DNA from 2 places in the Stenotrophomonas sp. FSL W7-1447 genome. Region 1 is predicted to be linked to the other one. Evidence: riboswitches for the same ligand, from Rfam matches in the RefSeq annotation. Region 1 holds a riboswitch; the other holds the start of a gene.

The links. A riboswitch is a leader RNA that binds a small molecule or an ion and turns the genes downstream of it on or off. The one in region 1 is predicted to bind glycine.
Region 2: it holds a riboswitch for glycine, as region 1 does, so the genes downstream of both, gcvP (aminomethyl-transferring glycine dehydrogenase) here and NSQ78_RS19360 (trimeric intracellular cation channel family protein) in region 1, are expected to answer to the same signal.

Annotation. Positions count from the first base shown of each region.
Region 1 is NZ_CP150199.1:4,167,498-4,178,778, reverse strand. It holds gene NSQ78_RS19395 (response regulator transcription factor) at 1-203, shown strand, start outside; gene NSQ78_RS19390 (ATP-binding protein) at 236-1,534, shown strand; gene NSQ78_RS19385 (MarR family transcriptional regulator) at 1,607-2,107, shown strand; gene NSQ78_RS19380 (DNA alkylation repair protein) at 2,104-2,844, shown strand; gene NSQ78_RS19375 (hypothetical protein) at 3,022-3,279, shown strand; gene NSQ78_RS19370 (3-deoxy-7-phosphoheptulonate synthase) at 3,575-4,648, shown strand; gene NSQ78_RS19365 (hypothetical protein) at 4,714-4,836, opposite strand; gene NSQ78_RS19360 (trimeric intracellular cation channel family protein) at 4,833-5,450, opposite strand; glycine riboswitch at 5,535-5,638, opposite strand; glycine riboswitch at 5,652-5,741, opposite strand; gene NSQ78_RS19355 (GIY-YIG nuclease family protein) at 5,783-6,058, shown strand; gene NSQ78_RS19350 (nuclear transport factor 2 family protein) at 6,130-6,561, shown strand; gene NSQ78_RS19345 (hypothetical protein) at 6,565-7,020, shown strand; gene NSQ78_RS19340 (NAD(P)/FAD-dependent oxidoreductase) at 7,119-8,399, opposite strand; gene NSQ78_RS19335 (NYN domain-containing protein) at 8,523-9,302, shown strand; gene NSQ78_RS19330 (glutathione S-transferase) at 9,435-10,055, shown strand; gene NSQ78_RS19325 (primosomal protein N') at 10,130-11,281, opposite strand, start outside.
Region 2 is NZ_CP150199.1:3,441,256-3,452,536, forward strand. It holds partial or broken gene NSQ78_RS16160 (M2 family metallopeptidase) at 146-2,106, shown strand; gene NSQ78_RS16165 (hypothetical protein) at 3,095-3,487, opposite strand; gene NSQ78_RS16170 (siderophore-interacting protein) at 3,570-4,466, opposite strand; gene NSQ78_RS16175 (multidrug effflux MFS transporter) at 4,608-5,834, opposite strand; glycine riboswitch at 6,135-6,237, shown strand; gene gcvP (aminomethyl-transferring glycine dehydrogenase) at 6,300-9,167, shown strand; gene NSQ78_RS16185 (VOC family protein) at 9,255-9,665, opposite strand; gene NSQ78_RS16190 (amino acid permease) at 9,769-11,136, opposite strand; gene NSQ78_RS16195 (AraC family transcriptional regulator) at 11,219-11,281, opposite strand, start outside.

The sequences.
Region 1 (11,281 bases):
AGCGGCCCGGGCGGGTGCTCGGCCGCGAGCAGCTGCTGCAGCTCAGCCGCGGCGAATCCAGCGACACGGTCGATCGCGCAGTCGACCTGGCGGTCAGCCGGCTGCGCCGCAAGCTGGGGCAGGCCGCGCCGGGTGCCGAAGCCCTGGTGCAGACCTCGCGCGGTGAAGGCTACCGCTTCGATGCCGCGGTACAGGTGCTGTGAGCGGCCGGTGGTCCACCGCACGCTGGATCGCGATGCTGGCCCTGGCCAGCTTGCTGCTGGCGACCCTGGTCAGCGTGGCGGTGGTCGGCTGGATGCCCCGTCCCGCGCCACCGCCGATGCGGCTGGACCAGGCCATGCAGGTGCTGCGCGGCGAACGGGAGGCCGCGCCGCTGGGCCTGCATCTGGCCCGCCAGGACGGGCCCCCGCAGGGCAGCGCCAGCGGCTGGCTCACGCAGTTGGCGGCGTTGCAGATGGGACTGCCGGCAAAGGACGTGCGCTGGGTCTGGAGCGGGCAGGGCAAGGCGCCCGACGTGCAGGTCATCGAGGGCGGCGCGGTGCTCGATGCGACCGCTCGGGCCGGTGTGCTGAAGGCGCAGTCGGCGGTATTGACCGCCATGCAGTGGCCGCCGTTCGAACTGGGCGTGCGCCAGGCCGATGGACGTTGGCAGGTGGTCGGCAGCGATCACAGCGATCTGGCCGCCTGGCGCCGGCAGGTGATGCTCGCGCTGTTGGGCGGCGCGGTATTGCTGGCGCCGCTGGCGGCATGGGCGTCGATCCGGCTGGGGCGGCCGCTGCGCCGCCTGGCCGAAGCCAGTGCGCGTGCCGACCTGCAGGCCGAAGTGCCGTTGCCCGATGATGGCCCACGCGAAGTACAGGTGCTGGCCGCCGCGATCAGCACCGGTCGCCAACGCCTGCGCGCGCAGGCGCAGGAGATGACCCACATGCTGGCAGCAGTGGCGCACGACCTGCGCACACCCCTGACCGGTCTGCGCCTGCGCGCCGAGTTCGCGCCCGCGCCCCAGGCGGCGCGGATGGTGGCGGACATCGAGCGCATGGACGCGATGATCGAGCAGGTGCTCGACTACGCACGTGGCGAACTGCAGCCGCCGCAGATGCGCGCGCTGGATCTGGCGGCCCTGCTCGAGGACTGCGTGCAGGCGGCGCTGCTGCGCGGGGGGGACATCGTGCTGCAGGGCCCGGACACGTTGCCGTGGTACGGCGATGCACTGCTGCTGCGGCGCGCGGTCGACAATCTCATCGACAACGCCGCGCGCTACGCGGGGGCCGTGGAGCTGCAGGTGGCCCTGGCCGGCCAGGACGTGCAGCTGGATGTGATGGACCGTGGCCCCGGCATCGCCGAGGCCGACCGTGCACGCCTGCTGCAACCCTTCCAGCGCAGCGAAAGCTCGCGCAGCCGCGCCACCGGCGGGGCCGGGCTGGGGCTGGCCGTGGCCGCCAACGTGGCCAGGCGACATGCCGGCCAACTGCAGCTGCTGCACCGTGAGGGCGGTGGGCTGATCGCACGCCTGCTGCTGGGAAGCACTGGCTGAAATTCAGATCCGATTTGCCTGGCTCAGCCATCCTGCAATATAGTTAGGTGCCTAACCATATCTGGGCGCCAGATGATCGAAGCCAAGCACCGCGCTCTTCTGGCAGAAGCGCAGCGACGCGGCCACGCCAACATCGCGCCGCTGCACCTGTGCTTCCAGCTGCTCTCGTTGTCCTCGTCGATCGATCGCGACTGCGCCGCGCGCCTGGCACCGCATGGGCTCAGCGAGGGCCGCTTCATCGTGCTGTTCCTGTTGCACGGGGCCGGTGGCGCACTGCCGCCGCACCTGCTGGCCGAGCATGCCGGCGTGACCCGCGCCACCATCAGCGGCCTGCTCGATGGCCTGCAGCGTGAAGGCCTGCTGCAGCGTCGCAGCGATGACGGGGATGGCCGCCGTGTGCAGATCGTGTTGACTGCACCGGGAAAGCGCTTGGCCGAATCGCTGTTCGAGCAGCACACGCACTGGATCAGCGGCCTGTTCAACGGCCTGGACGCGGGTGAACAGCAGCAGCTGTCGCAGCTGCTGCACAAGGTCTGGCAGCACACGGACACTGGGCGGGAATCCGCAGCATGAGCACGCCCGTTCCTGCGCAAAGGCTGCGTGCACTCAACAGTGGCAGCGCCGCTGCCACCCATCTGGCCGAATGCCTGGCCGTGGATTTCACCGCGCTGCTGCAGGTGGTGGCGCCAGCCCTTGAGCCGGAAGCGCTGCAATGCATGCGTGATGCCTCAGGCAAGGGCATCACCCAGCGCATGGCGCTGGCGGCGCGGTTGCTGCACGAAGCCGGGCAGGGGGATCCTGCGCGTTGGCAGGCGCATGTCTCAGACACGGTGCGCGGCTGGGCCTGCTACCTGATCGGCAGCGATGCCGGCGCGACGCTGCCGGCCAAGCTGCAGGCGATGCGTCCGCTGGCTGACGACCCGCACTTCGGCGTGCGCGAATGGGCGTGGCTGGCGCTGCGTGCCGACATTGTTACCGCCCCCCTGCAGGCGCTGGAGTACCTGCAGCCATGGACGCAGGAAGCATCGCCGTACCTGCGCCGCTTCGCCTGCGAAGCGCTGCGCCCGCGCGGCGTATGGGCCACGCATATCGCGCTGTTCAAGCGGCACCCGGAACATGCATTGCCGCTGCTGGAAGCACTGGCCAACGACCCGGAGCGCTACGTACAGGACTCCGTGGGCAACTGGCTCAACGACGCCGGCAAGACGCAGCCGCAGTGGCTGCGTGCGGTGTGCGCGCGCTGGCAGTACGAACACCACAGCGACGCCAATGCCTACATCCGCAAGCGTGCACTGCGCTCGCTCCGGTAGTGCCGGCCGCTGGTAAGCACCCCCCGGACCTTCAAGGAACAAGCAGCATGTCGCACACCTTCATCGAGCGCTATACCGCCACCCCCGCCTGCACCCCGGACGCGCATGGCACATGCGCCGGTCACCCGGACGCGGTAAACAGGACATTGCCCATGTCCACCCGCAGGGAAGTTGATCATGCAGAGCACGCTCCAGGTCACGCTGTTCGGCCCGCTTGGCGACAGCCCGGCATTGCAGTTGCCGGGGCTGGAAGGGCCGTCGGTGGCCATCCCGGAAGCGACCCTGCGGCGGTTGGTCTCCGATCTCTATACAACGCGCTCCCTGCTCAACCCCGAGCAGCTGGATGAGGCCCGGCAGGAGCTGGACCGCGTGCTGGAGCGCTGGGCGGACATCCACGAAGGCCTGCTGCTGGACGTGGAAGTGCATGGCAAATGACCGACATTGCGTGGCTGGCGCCACGGAGGCAGCGCTGGAGCGCACCTCGCTGAACCACGTCCCCAGTTGCGGATGAAACATTTTGCACTGCGCAAAAGCTGTGCTATCAATAGATCCCATGAACGCAGCCGCTACCCGCTTTTACTGGTATTACTTTCCGAAGCCACTGGCGGAGGAAGGACTGCGCTCACCCTGAAGAAAGCTTCAGACGCATTCCCGAAAGCCGCCAGCGAACCTGGCGGCTTTTTTCATGTCGCCACGCTGGGGACCCCCAACGTTCCGGAGATCTCCCCCAATGCCCCCGCACACCGACGACCTGCGTATCCGCACCATCGAACCGCTGACACCGCCCGCCCAGCTGCTGGCGATGCTGCCCTGTGACGATGAAGCCTCCGACACCGTCAGCGCCTCGCGCGCGGCCTTGCACCAGATCCTGCACGGCCGTGACGACCGCCTGGCCGTGGTGGTGGGCCCGTGCTCGATCCATGATCCCAACGCCGCCATCGAGTACGCCCAGCGCCTCAAGCCGCTGCGCGATGCACTGGCCGGCGAACTGGAAATCGTCATGCGCGTCTACTTCGAGAAGCCGCGCACCACGGTGGGCTGGAAGGGTCTGATCAACGATCCGGACCTGGACGGCAGCTTCAGGATCGACAAGGGCCTGCGCATCGCCCGCGGCCTGCTGCGCGACATCAACAAGCTCGGCCTGCCGGCCGGTGTCGAGTTCCTCGACGTGATCTCGCCGCAGTACATCGCCGACCTGGTGGCGTGGGGCGCGATTGGCGCGCGTACCACCGAAAGCCAGGTGCATCGTGAGCTTGCCTCGGGGCTGTCGTGCCCGGTCGGCTTCAAGAACGGCACCGATGGCAACGTCAAGATCGCCGCTGACGCGGTGGGGGCGGCGTCCAATCCGCATCACTTCCTGTCGGTCACCAAGCAGGGCGGCACCGCCATCGTGTCGACCACCGGCAACCCGGATTGCCACGTGATCCTGCGCGGCGGCAAGCAGCCGAACTATGACGCAGGCAGCGTCGGCGAGGCCTGCCAGGTGCTGGCCAAAGCCAAGCTGCCGACCCGGCTGATGATCGATGCCAGCCATGCCAACAGCCTGAAGAACCCGGAAAACCAGCCGAAGGTGATCGACGACATCGCCGCTCAGCTGGAAGAGGGCGAACAGCGCATCGTCGGCGTGATGATCGAGAGCCATCTGGTCGGTGGCCGCCAGGAACTGGTGGAAGGCCAGCCGCTGGTCTACGGGCAGAGCATCACCGATGGCTGCATCGACTGGGATACCACGGTGACGGTGCTGGAGCGACTGGCTGCTGCCGTGCGCGCCCGTCGTGACGTAAAGGTGTCCGAAGCGGCCTGATGGAAGCCGCCTGAGCGCGGCACGTGTGTGGATGGCGGCCAGCGCCTGCGGGGGTGCGGCCGCGATCAGGGCCGGTCGGAGTTGGAGACCGGCCCGTCTGCACCGGCGATGCGCCTGGCGCTGCGCATGAGCGACAGCGCCAGGTCCATCGCCGGGGTGGTGCGGGTCCCGGCGAACACGATCCTCAATGCACTTCGTCGTGGTACACGAACTTCGGCATTTCCCAGCGGTAGTGGATGGCCAGCAGGCGCAGCGCGAAGCCGCCGCCCAGGCAACACAGGATCGCGGTGGCGTCGGCCACGCTCCAGTGCAGCAGCAGCAGGTAAGCGGCGCCGGTCAGCAGCGCGATGATCGCGTACAGCTCCTTCTGGAAGATCAGCGGCACTTCGTTGCAGAGGATGTCGCGCAGCACGCCGCCGAACGCGCCGGTCAGCATGCCGGCGATCAGCACGATCGGCATCGCATGGCCGGCTTCGCGCGCGATCGAGCAGCCGATCAGGGTGAAGGCGATCAGGCCCAGTCCGTCGAGCACCAGGAACGTGCGGCGGAAGTGGTGCATCCAGCGCGCCACCCAGGTGGCGATCAGCGCCGCGCATACGGTGAAGCCCAGGTACTCCGGATGCTTCACCCAGCCCAGCGGGTAGTGGCCGAGCAGGATGTCGCGCAGGGATCCACCACCGAGGGCGGTGACGCAGGCGATCATGACCACGCCGAACAGGTCCATGCGGCGGCGGCCGGCGGACAGTGCGCCGGTCATGGCTTCGGCGGAAATGGCAATCAGGTAGATGATGGACAGCAGCATGGGACAGGCTCCGGTCGCGGTGGGGCCGGCCATGCGCGACGACCGCCACTGCCTGCGCAATGACGGGATGACGATGACCGGTGCCGCTCCCGCTGTCCTTTTGCCTGAGAGTTCAGCGGCATGGGCCGCGTGCCCCTTCGGCGGATCGTCCCGGGCGTGCCCGGTGACCTCTCTCCAGCTCGGCGAGTCGAATGCATGGTTGGTGGGATTCCAGCCCACCGGCCTGAGCGATCATGGGAGCCTGCGCCTTCGGCGGGCGCCAGCGCGGCGCCTCTCTCCTGCATTCGGCGGCCAGTATATCCGCTGCAGTGCAGCACGGCATAATCCAGGGCATGGCCCCGTCCGTCCGCCCGTGGTTCCTGTACCTGCTTGAATGCCGCGATGGCAGCTACTACGCCGGCATCAGCACGGACGTGGACGCGCGTTTCGCCGCCCACCAGGCCGGCAAGGGCGCGCGCTACACGCGGGCACGGCCACCGCTGCGCGTGCTGGCCGTGCGCGAATACCCGGACCGGGCCGCCGCCTCACGCGCCGAGTGGCAGCTCAAGCAGCAGCCCCGCGAGCGCAAGCTGGCCTGGCTGCAGGAACCGGTCGAGACGCTTCTGTAGATCCACGCCCTGCGTGGATGGGCTACCCGGCCCATGCGATGATCACCCCGCGCCCAGAGCTGGAGACCCGGATGTCCATGATCGCCCTGCTGTTCGCTCTTTCCGCAGCAACGAGCCCTGCCGCCGACCCGGCCACCCTCGCGGCTATCGAAGCCACCTGCCACGACTACGTCGATGGCCAGCTGGAGGCCGACCCGCAGCGGGTCGCCCGCTCCCTGCATCCGGACCTGGCCAAGCGCGCGGTCCTCGGCGATACATCTGACGAACGCCTCGGCCTGCGCCGGATGTCGAAGGAAGAACTGGTCTCGTTGACGAAGCAGGGCGCGTTGAAGACGCCGAAGGATCAATGGGACCGCCGCTGCACGGTGCTGGACGTGACCGGCAACGCCGCCTCGGTGCGATTGGAGACGCCGTGGTTTGTCGACTACTTCCACATGGGGCGCTTCGGCCAGCGCTGGGTCATCGTCAACGCGCTGTGGTACCCGAAACCGAAGGCGCAGTGAGCGATGCGTGCCGCCGGCAACGCATGGATCTCCGTCGTCGTGCTGGTCGCCGGTATCGCGCTGCTGCCTGGCCTGCTGTATCTGCTAGGGCTGGCATTGGTGGACGGTCGGCCGAAGCCGGCGGACCGCGTGCCCAGTGGTGTGGCCGCATGCAGCGGTGAACCACGGGCGGGATACCAGCCGATGAATCCCTGGCACTTCACTGCCCAGTTCTTCGACAAGGACGGAATGAAGAAGAAGGTGCCTGAAGTGGAGCGGGAGGCCTTCTGGATTGCCCGGCGCCACCTGTGGCGGCAACCACAGCGCGGCATGCTGCGCTGGCATCTCAGCAGTACCGCATTGACGATCTGGATCACCCGCCATTGGAGTACCGCGCAGATTGCCGATACTGCGAGAAAGGAGGATTTCTGCCGGACCTGGTCGAAACGGCGGGTCCCCGGTGGCCCGATGAGCAAGTAGAGCCTAGAGCCACGCCATGCGTGGAGGGTGTTGACGGGGTCAGTGCCCTTTCCTGCGGAAAGGGAACCGACCGCGCAGCAGCCGGCCAGCGGCCGGCACTACCGTCGGGGGCGACGGTCTTCCTGGTCATCACCGAAGATGATGCGCGCACTGCGCTGGTAGCTCCAGTACGCCACGGCCCAGTTCAGCAGCACCACGATGCGGTTGCGGAAGCCGATCAGGAAGAACACGTGCGCGGCCAGCCAGAACCACCAGGCCAATACGCCGGAAAGCTGCAGCCGGCCCAGGTGCACGATCGCGGCCATGCGGCCGATGGTGGCCAGGTTGCCGTAGTCGGCGTACTTGAACGGGCCGGGCTCGGGCGTGCCGTGCAGGCGTGCGCGGACCACCTCGGCCACGTACTTGCCCATCTGCTTGGCGGCGGGTGCCACGCCGGGTACTGGCTTGCCGTCGGCCTGGCTCAGTGCGGCCAGGTCGCCGGCCACGAACAGCTCCGGGTGATCGGGCAGGGTCAGGTCCGGTTGCACCTGCACGCGCCCGGCGCGATCCAGTGGCACGTCCAGCGTGCGCGCCAGCGGTGAAGCGGCCACACCGGCGGCCCAGACCACGGTGCGCGCCGGCACGAACTGGTCACCGAGCGTGAAACCCTGGCTGTCGATGTTGCTCACCGGGGTCCCGGTCAGCACTTCCACGCCCAGCTTTTCCAGCTGCCGGCGCGCCTTCAGCGACAGCACTTCCGGGAACGAGGACAGCACGCGTGGGCCGGCCTCGACCAGCCGCACCTTGGCACTGGCCGGGTCGATGTGGCGGAACTCGTTGCGCAGCGTGTGGCGCGCGATCTCGGCCAGCGTGCCGGCCAGTTCGACGCCGGTGGGACCACCACCGACGATGGCGAAACTCAGCCACGCCGCCTTCTTCGCCGGGTCCGGCTCGGCCTCGGCACGCTCGAACGCCAGCAGCAGCTTGCGGCGCAGTGCGATGGCATCGTCCAGCGTCTTCAGCCCGGGCGCATCGTCGGCCCAGTGGTCATTGCCGAAGTAGGCGTGGGTGGCGCCGGTGGCCAGCAGCAGGCTGTCGTAGTCCAGCGCGCTGCCATCGGCCATGCGGATCTGCCGGGCCTGCTTGTCGATGGCCACCACTTCGCCCAGGCGGACTTCCACATTGCGCTGGTGGCCGAGGATGTGGCGCAGGGGTGCAGCGATATCCGGTGCGGACAGGCCGGCGGTGGCCACCTGGTACAGCAGCGGCTGGAACAGGTGATGGTTGCGGCGGTCGACCAGGGTGATGCGTATGCGTTCGCGGGCCAGGGCACGGGTGGCCCAGAGACCGGCAAAACCGCCGCCGACAACGACCAGGTGGGGAACGCGCTCGCGACTCATCGACTCACTCCAGTGGGGGCATTGGGGGAAGCGCCTGGCATCTTCGCACGGCGGCCACCTGTCACGTCAGCGACCGCCCGGATCGGCGATACTCGGGTTCAGGCAACGGCCCGTGAGGAGCCCATGAGCGAACCGGAAAAGCGCATCGCCCTGTTGATCGACGCCGACAACGCGCCGGCCTCGAAGATCGACGAGGTCCTGGCCGAAGTCGCGCGCTACGGCGTGGCCAACGTGCGCCGCGCCTATGGCAACTGGAAAAGCCCGCGACTGAAGGGGTGGGAAGCGGTACTGCATGAGTATGCGATCCGGCCCATCCAGCAGTTCGCCTACAGCAAGGGCAAGAATGCCTCGGATATGGCGATGGTGATCGATGCCATGGACCTGCTGTACGCGCGCAACCTTGATGGCTTCGCCATCGTCTCCAGCGATGCCGATTTCACCCCGATGGTGATGCGCCTGCTGACCGATGGCGTGAAGGTGTATGGCTTCGGCGAAAAGAAAACGCCCGAACCCTTCGTCAACGCATGCTCGAAGTTCACCTACCTGGAAGCGCTGGGCCAGACCCACGCCAGTGTGCCGGATGCCGAGCAGGCATCGAGCGAACAGGCATCCAACGAGCCCGTCGCCAATGACGATGCACGCCCGCGCAAAAGCGGTGCGGAGATGCGCAGCGACACGCGGCTGGTGAAGATGCTGCGCCGCGCGGTGTCTGCGGCCGAGGGCGAGGATGGCTGGTCGCACCTGGGGCCGGTCGGCAGCCAGATCGGCAACCAGGCCTCGTTCGATCCGCGCAATTATGGCTACGGCAAGCTCAGCGACCTGCTGGCGGCCATCGGCCTGTTCGAGCTGAAGAAGGATGGCAAGTCGTCCTACGTACGCGCGCTGCCGAAAAAGAACCGGTAGTGCCGGCAAGAGAACCGGTAGTGCCGGCCGCTGGCCGGCATGCTGCAGATGCCAGATCCCGCACCCGGCACGCACATCACCCACCGATCAGGCGTATCGTTGCCGCTCGCATTGCCAGCAAGGAAAACCCGCATGTTGAAGATCTGGGGCCGTCGCAATTCCAGCAACGTCCGCAAGGTGCTGTGGTGTGCCGAGGAGATCGGCCTGCCGTACGAATCCATCGAAGTCGGCGGCAGCCACGGCGGCACGCAGACGCCGGAGTACCAGGCGATGAATCCCAACGGCCTGGTGCCGGTGATCGAGGACCACGGCCTGCCGCTGTGGGAATCGAACACCATCGTGCGTTACCTGAGCGCGCGCTATGCGCTGGGCACGCTGTACGCCGAGGACCCGATGGAGCGCGCGCAGGCCGAAAAGTGGATGGACTGGAGCACCTCGCGGATGGCACCGCTGTACAGCGACCTGGTCTGGGGCATCATGCGCACCGCGCCGGCCGACCGTGACGAAGCGCGCATCAACGCGGCCATCGTCCGTGCCGGTGACTACCTGGCGATGGCCGATGCCACCCTGGCCACGCAGCCATGGCTGTCGGGCGGGACGTTCGCGATGGGCGACATTCCGCTCGGCTCGCTGGTGTACGCCTGGTATGAACTGCCGATCCAGCGCCCGGACCTGCCGCACCTGGCCGAGTGGTATGCGCGCCTGCGCGAGCGACCGGCTTACCAGCGCGGCGTGATGTCGCCGCTGACGTAAGCGAAGGCGTTCGGGGTCAGAGCCCTTTCCTGCGAAAAGGGATCCGGCCCCGATAACCAAGGGGCTCTGACCCCTCAATACAGATCGGTCGGATCCACATCCAGCGACCAGCGCACCTTGCGGGCTTCCGGCAGCGCGTACAGCTGCGGTACCAGTTGCGAAAGCACGCCATGCAGGGGCGGTCGCTGCAGGGCCGACAGCAGCAGCTGCGTGCGCTGGTACCCGGCGCGGCGTGGCATCGGTGCGGGCATCGGCCCGTAGGCCTCGACCACGTCCTGTTCGCCCAGCAGCTGCCGCGCGGCCAGCAGGAATGCGTTGGCGTGCTCGACCTGCTGCGCTTCAGCACGCATCAGCGCCAGATGCGCGAATGGCGGGAACCCGGCCGCCTGGCGCTGGTTCAACTCGGCCTGCGCAAACGGGTGGTAGCCACCGCTGACCAGGGTTTCCAGCAGTGGATGCCCGGGGTGATGGGTCTGCAGCCAGACCTCGCCGGGATCACGTGCACGCCCGGCGCGACCGGCCACCTGGATCAGCTGCTGGGCGAGTTTCTCGCTGGCGCGGAAATCGGCCGAGAACAGTCCTTCGTCGATGCCCACCACCACCACCAGGGTCAGCTTGGGCAGGTCGTGGCCCTTGGCCAGGATCTGCGTGCCGACCAGGATGCCGGGTTGGTCGCCCAGTTTTGCCAGCTGCTGTTCCAGCGCGTCGCGTCGCGAGGTGGTGCCGCGGTCGATGCGCACCACCGGGAAGTCGGCGAAGGCGACGGTGAGGTGCTCTTCCAGGCGTTCGGTACCGATGCCCTGCGGCTGCAGCGCCAGGCTGCCGCAGGCCGGGCACGCCAGCGGTGCCGGCTGCCGCGCGCCGCAGTGGTGGCATTGCAGGCGCCGGCCCCCGCCATGCACGGTCATCGGCGCGTCGCAGCGCTGGCACGGCGCAGTCCAGCCGCAGTCATGGCACAGCAGCACCGGCGCGTAGCCGCGGCGGTTCTTGAACACCAGCACCTGCTGGCCACGCTGTAGGTGCTCGCCGATGCCGGCCAGCACATCGGCCGAGAGGCCGTCATGCAGCGGCCGCTTGCGTACATCGAGGATACGCACGCGCGGTGGCCGCGCATCGCCGGCACGCTGCTTCAGGCGCAGGTGGGTGTAGCGGCCTGCATAGGCGTTGTGCAGGGTTTCCAGCGAGGGCGTGGCGCTGCCGAGCAGTACCGGAATGCCCAGCGCCTT
Region 2 (11,281 bases), 730 kb from region 1:
AGTCCGCTGTTGCTGTTGCTTCTGCCTTTGCCCTTGCTTGAAGGCCTCTGCGGGTGCCGGGCGCCGCCCGGCAGACTTCCGCCACTTGCGGTGACAGCGGCTGCCCACTAGCCTTCGGCCGTCGTTCACCACCCAAGGATCGCCCGTGAAACACCGTCATCTCCTGCTGGCCTCGGCAATCGCCGTTGCCACGCTGGCCCTGGCTGCCTGCAAGAAGGAAGCTGCCCCAGGCACCGATACCGCCGGCAGCAGCGCCCCGGCAACGAAACCGCCGACCAGTTCGTGGCCCGCATCAATGCCGAGTTCAAGGCCGCCTACCCGGAGATGACCTCGGCGCAGTGGTTGTCCTCCACCTACATCAACAGTGATTCCGAGCGCATCGCGGCCAAGGCCAACGAGCGCTCGCTGACCCAGCTCAACAGCTGGATCGAACAGGCTGCGAAGTTCGACGGCCAGCCGATGAGCGAGGACAGCAAGCGCGCGATCCACCTGCTGAAGCTGATGTCCTCGATGCCGGCGCCGCGCGATCCGGCCAAGCTGGCCGAGCTGACCCAGATCGCCACCCGCATGGAAGGCAGCTACGGTGCGGGCAAGTACTGCACCGACGCCAACGATCCCAACTCCTGCCGCCAGCTGGGCGAGCTGGAGCAGGTGCTGGCGCGCAGCCGCGACTACGACAAGCAGCTCGACGCCTGGCAGGGCTGGCACAGCACCACCAAGGGCATGCGCGGCGACTACCAGAAGTTCGTCGGCCTGGTGAACGAAGGCGCCAAGGGCATGGGCTTCACCGATGCCGGCCAGATGTGGCGCAGTGGCTATGACATGCCGCCGGAGCAGATCGGCCCGGAAACCGATCGCCTGTGGGAACAGGTCAAGCCGATGTACGAGCAGCTGCACTGCTACGCACGCGGCAAGCTGGACAAGACCTATGGCAAGGACAAGGCCGTGGGCAACGGCCTGATCGCCGCGCACCTGCTGGGCAACATGTGGCAGCAGGACTGGTCAAACCTGTGGGACCAGCTGGAACCGTACCCCGGCGCCGGCAGCCTGGACATCACCGCGGCACTGGAAAAGCAGTACCAGACCAACCTGAGCGCGGCGCTGGCCAAGGCCGGCAAGGACGCCAACGTCGCCGCGCAGTACAAGGCGCAGCGCGAGGCCGAACTGCGAACCGCCAAGCAGATGACCGAACGCGCGCAGGACTTCTACGTGTCGCTGGGCATGCCGTCGCTGCCGCAGTCGTACTGGGAGCGCACCCAGTTCATCAAGCCCGATGACCGCGACGTGGTCTGCCACGCCAGCGCCTGGGACATGAACATGGAAGGCGACGTGCGCACCAAGATGTGCATCAAGCCGAACGAAGAGAACTTCACCACCATCTACCACGAGCTGGGCCACATCTATTACGACCTGGCCTACAACCCGCTGCCGCCGCTGTTCCAGGGCGGTGCCAACGATGGTTTCCACGAAGCGATCGGCGATACCATCGTGCTGGCGATGACGCCCAAGTACCTCAGCTCGATCGGCCTGGTCGATGCGCCGACCGAAAGCCGCGAGGCAGTCATCAACAACCAGATGCGGATGGCGCTCTCGGGCGTGTCGTTCCTGCCGTTCGGGCTGATGATCGACCGCTGGCGCTGGGGCGTGTTCGATGGCTCGATCACCGCCGACAACTACAACAAGGCGTGGTGGGACCTGAAGGCCAAGTACCAGGGCGTGGCCCCGGCCAGCACCCGTGGCGAAGAATTCTTCGACCCGGGCGCGAAGTACCACGTGCCGGGCAACACTCCCTACACCCGCTACTTCCTGGCGCGCATCCTGCAGTTCCAGTTCTACAAGGGCCTGTGCGATGCGGCTTACTACAAGGGCCCGCTGCATGAGTGCACCTTCTACGGCAACAAGGAAGCCTACCAGAAGTACTGGGCGATGCTGAGCAAGGGTGCCAGCCAGCCGTGGCAGGCCACGCTGAAGGAACTGACCGGCACCGACAAGCTCGATGCTTACCCGATGATCGAGTACTTCACCCCGGTCAACGAGTGGCTGAAGCAGCAGAACGAAGGCCAGATGTGCGGCTGGCAGGCCAACGCGGCCCCGGCGGCGAAATGAGAAAAGGGGCGGGTCCGCGAGGATCCGCCCCTTCCTGGTCGTGTAAAGCCGCTGGTACAACTGCACGGTGGAAATCCGTCTGGCACCAGCGGCCGGCGGTAAGCTCTACCGGAACAGCGATCAAGCCAAGGCCAGGTGTGCGGCTGGCAGGCAAACGCGGCCCCAGCGGCGAAATGAAAAAAGGGGCGGGTCCGCGAGGATCCGCCCCTTCCTGGTCGTGCCGGCCGCTGGTAAGCGCAATTACGCGATGAAGATCCCGCGGGCAGCTTACCAGCGGACGGCTCTACCGGAACAGCGATCAAGCAAAGGGAAGGTGTGCGGCTGGCAGGCCAACGCGGCCCCGGCAGCGAAATGAGAAAAGGGGCGGGTCTGCGAGGATCCGCCCCTTCCTGGTCGTGCCAACTGCCGCTGGCCTAAGCGGCAACAGCCGCCAGCGGGCCGGCTCTACCGGAACAGCGATCAAGCCAAGGCCAGGTGTGCGGCTGGCAGGCCAACGCGGCCCCGGCGGCGAAATGAGAAAAGGGGCGGGTCCGCGAGGATCCGTCCGTTTCTGGTCGTCGCTTACGGCTGGTACGGCAACTGCACGGTGGAAATCCGTCTGGCAGCCGCCAGCGGCTACTCTACCGGAACAGCGATCAAGCAAAGGCCAGATGTGCGGCTGGCAGGCCAGCGCGGCCCCGGCGGCGAAATGAGAAAAGGGGCGGGTCCGCGAGGATCCGCCCCTTCCTGGTCGTCGCCGGCCGCTGGTAAGCAACTGCACGGTGGAAATCCGTCTGGCAGCCGCCAGCGGTAGCTACTACCGGAACAGCGATCAAGCAAAGGCCAGATGTGCGGCTGGCAGGCCAACGCGGCCCCGGCGGCGAAATGAGAAAAGGGGCGGATCCGCGAGGATCCGCCCCATTCTGGTCGTCGCCGGCCGCTGGTAAGCAACTGCACGGTGGAAATCCGTCTGGCAGCTACCAGCGGCGGTACTCTACCCCGACAGCGATCAGCTGTCCTTCTTCGCGGCCATCGCCGCAGCCAGCTCCGCCTTGAACTCCTCGAACGTCTGGCCCTTCTCCTTCGCTTCGGCCTGCGCGGCATCACGCAGCGCGTCGGAGTACATCAGGCGCACCGGCGTGCCATTGCGTTCGTGCAGCTCACCGGCCTGCATGATCAGCGCCAGGACCTGCGCGGCGGAGTCACTGTGGCCGGCGATACGGCCATCCATGCCCAGCACCCATTCGCCGTCGCGGCGCACGACACCGGCCAGCAGGGTGCGCTGCGCGTCGCGCAGTTCGGCATGCGGCTCCACCGGCGACGCCTGGGCGGCGGCCTTGTTGGCGGCCTGCTTTTCCTGGCGACGGCGCTGGTCGCGGCGGATCTTGGAGGTGGTGGACATGGTGCGGTACCGCGGCGAGGGGGGCGCAAGGATAACCCACCCCGCCGGCCAGGCCGCTTCACGCGGCCCCGGTTCGACACGGTCAATCCAGCACCCTGCCCTGCCGCCAGTAGCCCATGAAGGTGATCGCGCGGCGATCCAGCCCGCACGCGCGCAGCAGGTGGCGCCGGATCGCCATCACCGCCCACGCCTCGCCCGCTACCCAGGCATACAGCGGACCGGCCACGCGGGAATCGGCCTGTTCCCAGAGGATCTGCGTATCGACGGCGATCTCCTCCAGCGCCTCCCCCGCTACCCCGCCGGGAGCGGCGGCCAGGCGCGCCTGGACCGCCTGCAGCAGCGGCTGTCCGTAGCTGGCCCGCCCGCGCGGCAGCCAGACCAGCTCGGCCGTGGCCGGTGCCTTCAGGCGCACCGCGTCGCCGGCCTGGGCCACTTCCAGCAGCGCCAGCGTGCGCGGCGGATCCACCCTGGCCGCCAGTTCCTCGAGGATGCCGGCCACCGCCGGTAGCGCGGTTTCATCGGCCACCAGCAGCACCTGGCCGACGCCGACCGGCGGTTTCCATTCCCAGCCCTCGCTGCTGTCGGCGCAGTCGGCGTCCGGGGCCAGCAGCAGCACCCGGTCGCCCGGGCGTGCGTGGATCGCCCAGCGCGACGCTGGCCCGGTCTCGCCGTGGAGGACGAAATCGACGTCGACCTCGCCCTGCTCGGCGCGCAACTGGCGCAGTGTGTAGGTGCGCATCGGTGGGCGCTGATCATCCGGCAGCGCCCGGTAGCGCCGGTACCAGTCCGCACCGCTGGGGACCTGCGGCACCCGCTGGCCAGGCAAGGGGAAGAACACCTTGATGCGCTGGTCCGGGCCTTCGGTCTTCATCCGCGCCACGTCGGCACCGGTGAACACCATGCGATCCAGGGAAGGGGAAAGAACGCGGCGCTCCTTCAGCGCCACCTCGAACAGGCGGTAGGTCTGCTGCGCAGCCATCGGGAAACCTCATGCAACGGCATCGGATCGGCTGGCTGTGGTGCATCCGCGCACCGGCTGGCTGGAGTGCCCAGCCTAGCCCGGTGGTGTCCCGCCGCAAGGGCTGCGGGCGCTGCGACCGCCCCTACCCCTGCGTGCTGCTCAATGGCCCGTGCAGGCCGCCTGCGCCGCGCGTTCGCGCTGGTGTTCCCAGTACCAGAACACGAAGCCGGCGCCGAAGAACCCGGCCTGGCCCAACGCCAGATGCAGCGGGCTGGCACTCAGCAGCGGCGACACCACGCCGGCCACCACGGTGCTGATCATCAGCTGCACGAACGCCTGCAGCGACGAGGCCAGGCCGCGCTGGTGCGGGTACATGTCCAGCACCGCCAGCGCCAGGATCGGGAAGATCAGCGCCATGCCCATGCCACCGAGGAAGATCGGCAGCACCGCCCACGGCAGCACGAACTGCGGCGACAGCGCCACGTAGCCGACGTTCAGCAGCACCGACAGCGCGCACAGGCCGAAGCCGATGGACACCTGCCGTGTGGGCGTGGTGTGCCCGGCCATGCGCCCGGACAGGAACGAGCCGGTGGTCATGCCGCCGATGGTGGGAATGAACAGCCAGGCGAAGCCGCCCTCGCCCAGGTGCAGGTGCTGCATCACGAACACCGGCGCCGAGGAGATGTAGAGGAAGATGCCGCCGAAGCCGATGCTGCCAGCCAGCGCCAGGCGCAGGAAGCGTGGGTTGAAGCCGATGCGCACGTAGTCGCGCAGCAGCACGCGCGGCGACAGCGGCACGCGTGCTGCAAGCGGATGGGTCTCCGGCAGGTAGCGTGCGGTGGCGACCAGCAGGACCAGCGAGAACACCACCAGGAACCAGAAAATCAGCGGCCAGCCCGCGCCACTGAGCAGGATCCAGCCGCCGATGATCGGCGCGATCGCCGGTGCGATGCCGAACAGCATCGATACCTGGCTCATCAACCGTTGCGCATCGTGGCCATGGTAGAGATCGCGGATTACCGCGCGGCCGACGATCATACCGACGCCCGCGGACAGGCCCTGCAGCGCGCGGAACGCCAGCAGCGTGGTCAGGTCGGTGGACAGCGCGCAGCCCACCGAGGCGCCGGCGAAGACCACCAGGCCGCCGAGGATCACCCGCTTGCGGCCCCACGCATCGGACAGCGGGCCGTGCGCCAGGCTCATCAGGCCGTAGAACAGCAGGTACACGCTGATGGTCTGCTGCACCGCCACCTCGTCCACCGCCAGGCGCTGCGCCAGCTGCGGGAAGGCCGGGAAGATGGTGTCGATCGAGAACGGGCCGAACATGGCCAGGCCGGCAAGCAGCAGGGCCATGCGGCGGGTGGAGGGAGCAGCAGCGGCGGTCATGATGAAGGCGTCCGGCAGGGCCATGCGTGGCACGCACGGCGGGCGCCGGTCCCCCTTCTGCAGGGACGGCGCCAGATGAATTCGGGTATGCGGCCATGATAGGTGGGGATTGCGCCCGATGCCATGCAGCGGTGCACAAAACGCATGGCCGGGCCATCGGCCATTCAGGCGCGGCGGCCGGCCCCAGAGGCGGCCGGCGGGCCCGCAACGGGCTATAATCGGCGGGCAACACGGTGGGAGAAGCGGAACACCGCTGCCGAAGGCGCAACGCCCGTAATCGCTCAGGCCCGATACCACCCGTAACAGAACTCTGGAGAGACCGGTTCGATCCGGCGCCGAAGGGGCACGAAGCCGCAGTTTTCCGCGCTTCCAAACTCTCAGGCAAAAGGACAGAGGGGCGCCCCGCAGACCGCCGACCGGCGGCTTGTGCCCGTGCGTGTGCCCTTTCCTGACGGATCCTTCGCCATGTCCCAGAACACCCCTTCCCTGCGTGAGCTCGAGCACCACAATGCGTTCGTCGAGCGCCACATCGGCCCCAACGATGCCGAGATCGCGCAGATGCTCGACGTCGTCGGCCACGCGTCGCTGGATGCGATGACCGATGCCATCGTGCCGGCCAAGATCAAGTCGCCGGCACCGCTGGCACTGCCCGAATCGATGACCGAAGTGCAGGCACTGGCGAAGATCCGTGCGATCGCCGACAAGAACACCGTGCTGCGCAGCTTCATCGGCCAGGGCTACTACGGTACCCACACGCCGAACGTGATCCTGCGCAACATCCTGGAAAACCCGGCCTGGTACACGGCCTACACCCCGTACCAGGCGGAAATCTCGCAGGGCCGCATGGAAGCGCTGATCAACTTCCAGACCCTGTGCGCCGACCTCACCGGCATGGAAATCGCCAACGCTTCGCTGCTGGACGAAGCGACCGCAGCGGCCGAAGCGATGACCCTGGCCAAGCGTTCGGCCAAGTCGAAGTCGGACACCTTCTTCGTGCACGATGCCGTGCACCCGCAGACCCTGGAACTGCTGCGCACCCGCGCCGAGCCCATGGGCATCGTGCTGCGCGTCGGCACCCCGGCCGAGGCACTGGAAGCAGAAGCCTTCGGCCTGCTGCTGCAGTACCCGGACACCTTCGGCCAGATCGGCGATTACAAGGCCCTGGTCGAGGCCGTGCACGCACGCGGCGGCCTGGTGGCCGTGGCCACCGACCTGCTGGCGCTGACCCTGCTGGCCGCACCGGGCGAATGGGGCGCGGACATCGTGGTCGGCAACAGCCAGCGTTTCGGCGTGCCGTTCGGCTTCGGCGGCCCGCACGCCGCGTTCATGGCCTGCCGTGACGCCTACAAGCGCTCGATGCCGGGCCGCCTGATCGGTGTCTCCATCGATGCCCAGGGCAACCCGGCCTACCGCCTGACCCTGCAGACCCGCGAGCAGCACATCCGCCGCGAGAAGGCCACCTCCAACATCTGTACCGCACAGGTCCTGTTGGCGGTGATGGCCTCGATGTATGCCGTCTACCACGGCCCGGAAGGCCTGACCCGCATCGCCCGCCGCACCCACCGCCTGGCCTCGATCCTGGCCGCGGCGCTGCGCAAGGCCGGCGTGCAGGTCGGTGGCGACTTCTTCGATACCCTGCACATCACCGGCGTGCATGCCGATGAGATCCACGCCAAGGCACGCGCCGCCGGTTACAACCTGCGCGCGATCGACAGCGACTCGGTCGGCATCAGCCTGGACGAGACCGCCACCCGCGCCGACGTGGTCGCGCTGGCCGCCGTGTTCGGCGCGCAGGCCGACATTGATGCGCTGGATGCCAGCACCGCCGACGCACTGCCGGCCGGCCTGCTGCGCCAGTCCGCGTTCCTGACCCATCCGGTGTTCAACACCCACCACAGCGAGCACGAACTGCTGCGCTACCTGCGTTCGCTGGCCGACAAGGACCTGGCGATGGACCGCACGATGATCCCGCTGGGCTCGTGCACGATGAAGCTCAACGCCACCGCCGAGATGATCCCGGTGACCTGGCCGGAGTTCTCGCAGATCCATCCGCTGGTGCCGGCCGACCAGGCGCTGGGCTACAAGGAACTGATCGACTCGCTGGAAGCGATGCTGGTCGAATGCACCGGCTACGATGCGGTCAGCCTGCAGCCGAACTCGGGTGCACAGGGTGAGTACGCCGGCCTGTTGGCGATCCGCGCCTACCACCGCTCGCGCGGCGAAGGCCATCGCGACATCTGCCTGATCCCGGACTCGGCGCACGGCACCAACCCCGCCTCGGCGCAGATGTGCGGCATGAAGGTCGTGGTGACCAAGACCGATGCCAACGGCAACGTCGATGTCGAAGACATCCGCCTCAACGCCGAGAAGTACAGCGACCGCCTGGCGGCGATCATGATGACCTACCCGTCCACGCACGGCGTGTTCGAGGAAGAGGTGGTCGAGATCTGCGAGATCATCCACAAGCACGGCGGCCAGGTGTACACCGACGGCGCCAACATGAACGCGCTGGTCGGCGTGGCCAAGCCGGGCAAGTGGGGTTCGGACGTATCGCACCTGAACCTGCACAAGACCTTCTGCATCCCGCACGGCGGTGGCGGCCCGGGCGTCGGCCCGTGCGCGGTCAAGGAGCACCTGGCGCCGTTCCTGCCGGGCAAGCTGGGTGACAACGGTCCGGTCGGCATGGTCAGCGCGGCCAGCTTCGGCAGCGCCTCGATCCTGCCGATCAGCTGGATGTACATTGCGATGATGGGCCGCGAAGGCCTGCGCAAGGCCACCCAGGTCGCGCAGCTCAACGCCAACTACATCGCCAAGCGCCTGGCGCCGCACTTCAAGACGCTGTACACCGGCCGCAACGGCCTGGTGGCGCACGAGTGCATCCTCGACGTGCGCCCGCTGGAGAAGACCAGCGGCATCGGCGCCGAGGACGTGGCCAAGCGCCTGATCGACTTCGGCTTCCACGCCCCCACCCTGAGCTTCCCGGTGGCGGGCACGCTGATGGTCGAACCGACCGAGAGCGAGTCGCTGCACGAACTGGATCGTTTCGTCGACGCGATGATCCAGATCCGCGAGGAAATCACCGCGATCGAAGACGGCCGCCTGGACCGCGAGGACAATCCGCTGAAGAACGCGCCGCACACTGCCACCGCGGTGACCGCCAGCGAGTGGACCCACGCCTATCCGCGCGAGCTGGCCGCCTTCCCGCTGGCCAGCCTGAAGCAGAGCAAGTACTGGCCGCCGGTGGCGCGCGTGGACAACGTATACGGCGACAAGAACGTGATGTGCGCCTGCATCCCGGTCGGTGCCTACAAGGATGATGAAGTCGAGGCGTGATTCCTCGCTGCATCGGATGACAAAACGGCCCGCGAAAGCGGGCCGTTCTCATAAGGGCGCGTGGACCAAGGTCCACACCCACAATAATCACGGGTCCGGCATCTGCCCCAGGCTCAACTGCCACGATACGCCGAAGCGGTCCTGCACCCAGCCGTAGCGGTTGCTGAAATCGTACTCGCCCACCGGCATCAGCCAGTGCCCGCCCTCGCCCAGCACGCGTGCCGCGCGCTCGAACTGTTCGGCACCGGAACACTCGACGAACAGCGAGATCGACGGCGAGAAGGTGAAATCGTGCACGTCCAGGCTGTCGAAGCACAGGTAGTGGGTGCCGCCGAGCAGGAAGATGGCCTGGCGGACCTGGCCGGACACGCCAGCGCCGGCACCGTCAGGATGGCGCTGCAGGGCCAGCAGGCGGAAATCGGCAAAGGCTTCGGCATACAGGGCCAGCGCGGCCTCGGCCTGGCCGGTGAACATCAGGAAGGGACGGCTGCGCAGCATGCGGTACTCCTGGTCGACAGGCCGTTGACGGCCTACACGATCAGGATGGCACGGCGGATGTGCAGCCCCCGTGGTAGTGCCGGCCGCCGGCCGGCACCCCCCATCAAGCCTCGCGCATGCGCCGGGCGATGGCGCTGCCGGCGGCGATCGTGGCCGTCAGCGCCACCATCGACAGGAACTGCAGGCGCGTGTGCGATTCACTCAGCAGCAGGCCGAAGATCAGCGCCAGAATCGCCAGTGCACAGCAGGTCAGCCACGGGAAGCCGGCCATGCGGAACGGCAGCCGGGTGCCACGCCGATCCGCGCGGCGGCGCAGCACCAGCTGCGACACCAGCGACAGCGTCCACACCAGCAGGCAGGTGGAACCGACGATGTTCAGCAGCACCGGCAGCACCCGGTCGGGGAACAGCAGTTCCATCACCGTGGCGGCGAAACCGAACAGCACGCTGGCCAGCACGGCAATCACCGGCACCTGGCGCGGATCGGTCCAGCCCAGCACGGCCGGGGCTTCGCGGCGCTGCGCCAGCGAGTACATCATGCGCGAGGCGCCGTAGAGGTTGGCATTGAGCGCCGACAGCAGCGCGATCACCGCGATCAGGGTGATGGCGGTGCCCGCGCCCGGAATACGGGCAATGTCCAGCACAGCGGCGAAGGGCGACTTCAGCGCCTCGCTGGTCCACGGGACAACCGCGATGATCACGCTCAGCGAGCCGATGTAGAACACCAGGATGCGCCAGGCCACGGTGCGGATGGCCCGGGCGATGCTGCGCTCCGGGTCTTCGGTCTCGGCTGCGGCAACGGCCACGATTTCGGTGCCGCCGAAGGCGAACACCACCACCAGCAGCGCCGCGCCGATCCCGGCCAGGCCCTTCGGCGCAAAACCACCGTGTTCGGTGAAGTTGCTCAGGCCCGGGGAGGTCACCTGCGGCAGCCATCCCATCAGCAGCGCCACGCCAATGGCGATGAACGCCAGGATCGCCGCGACCTTGAGGATGGCAAACCAGAATTCGAACTCGCCGAAGTTCTTCACCCCCAGCAGGTTGATCGCGGTGAAGAACAGCATGAAGGCCAACGCCGCCATCGGCACCGGTACGGCCGGCCAGACCGTCGCCAGCAGCCCGGCCGCGCCCACCGCTTCGGCGGCGATCACGATCACCAGCTGCACCCACCACAGCCAGCCCACCGTGGCGCCCGCGGTGGCGCCCATGGCATCGGCGGCATAGACCGAGAACGCGCCACTGGTCGGCTTGGCCGCCGCCATCTCGCCCAGCGCGTTCATGACGATGATCACCAGCGCGCCGGCCACCAGATAGGACACCAGCACCGCCGGCCCGGCGGCCTGCACTCCCACGCCCGAGCCGAGGAACAGGCCGGCGCCGATGGCGCTGCCCAGGCCCATCATGATCAGCTGGCGGGGCTTGAGCGAATGTCCGAGGCGGGACGGCGAAGCGGTCGGAATCGAGTTGGGCATCGGCGGGGCTGGCGGCGGGCTACAGGGGCGACACCTTACCCTGTCCCGTGCCTGCCCGGATAGGCACAGCGCAGCAGCCGGCTCAGGCCAGCGCCGGCTCGCCGATACCACCGCCGATACGGGCGCGATAGGCACGCGGCGAGAA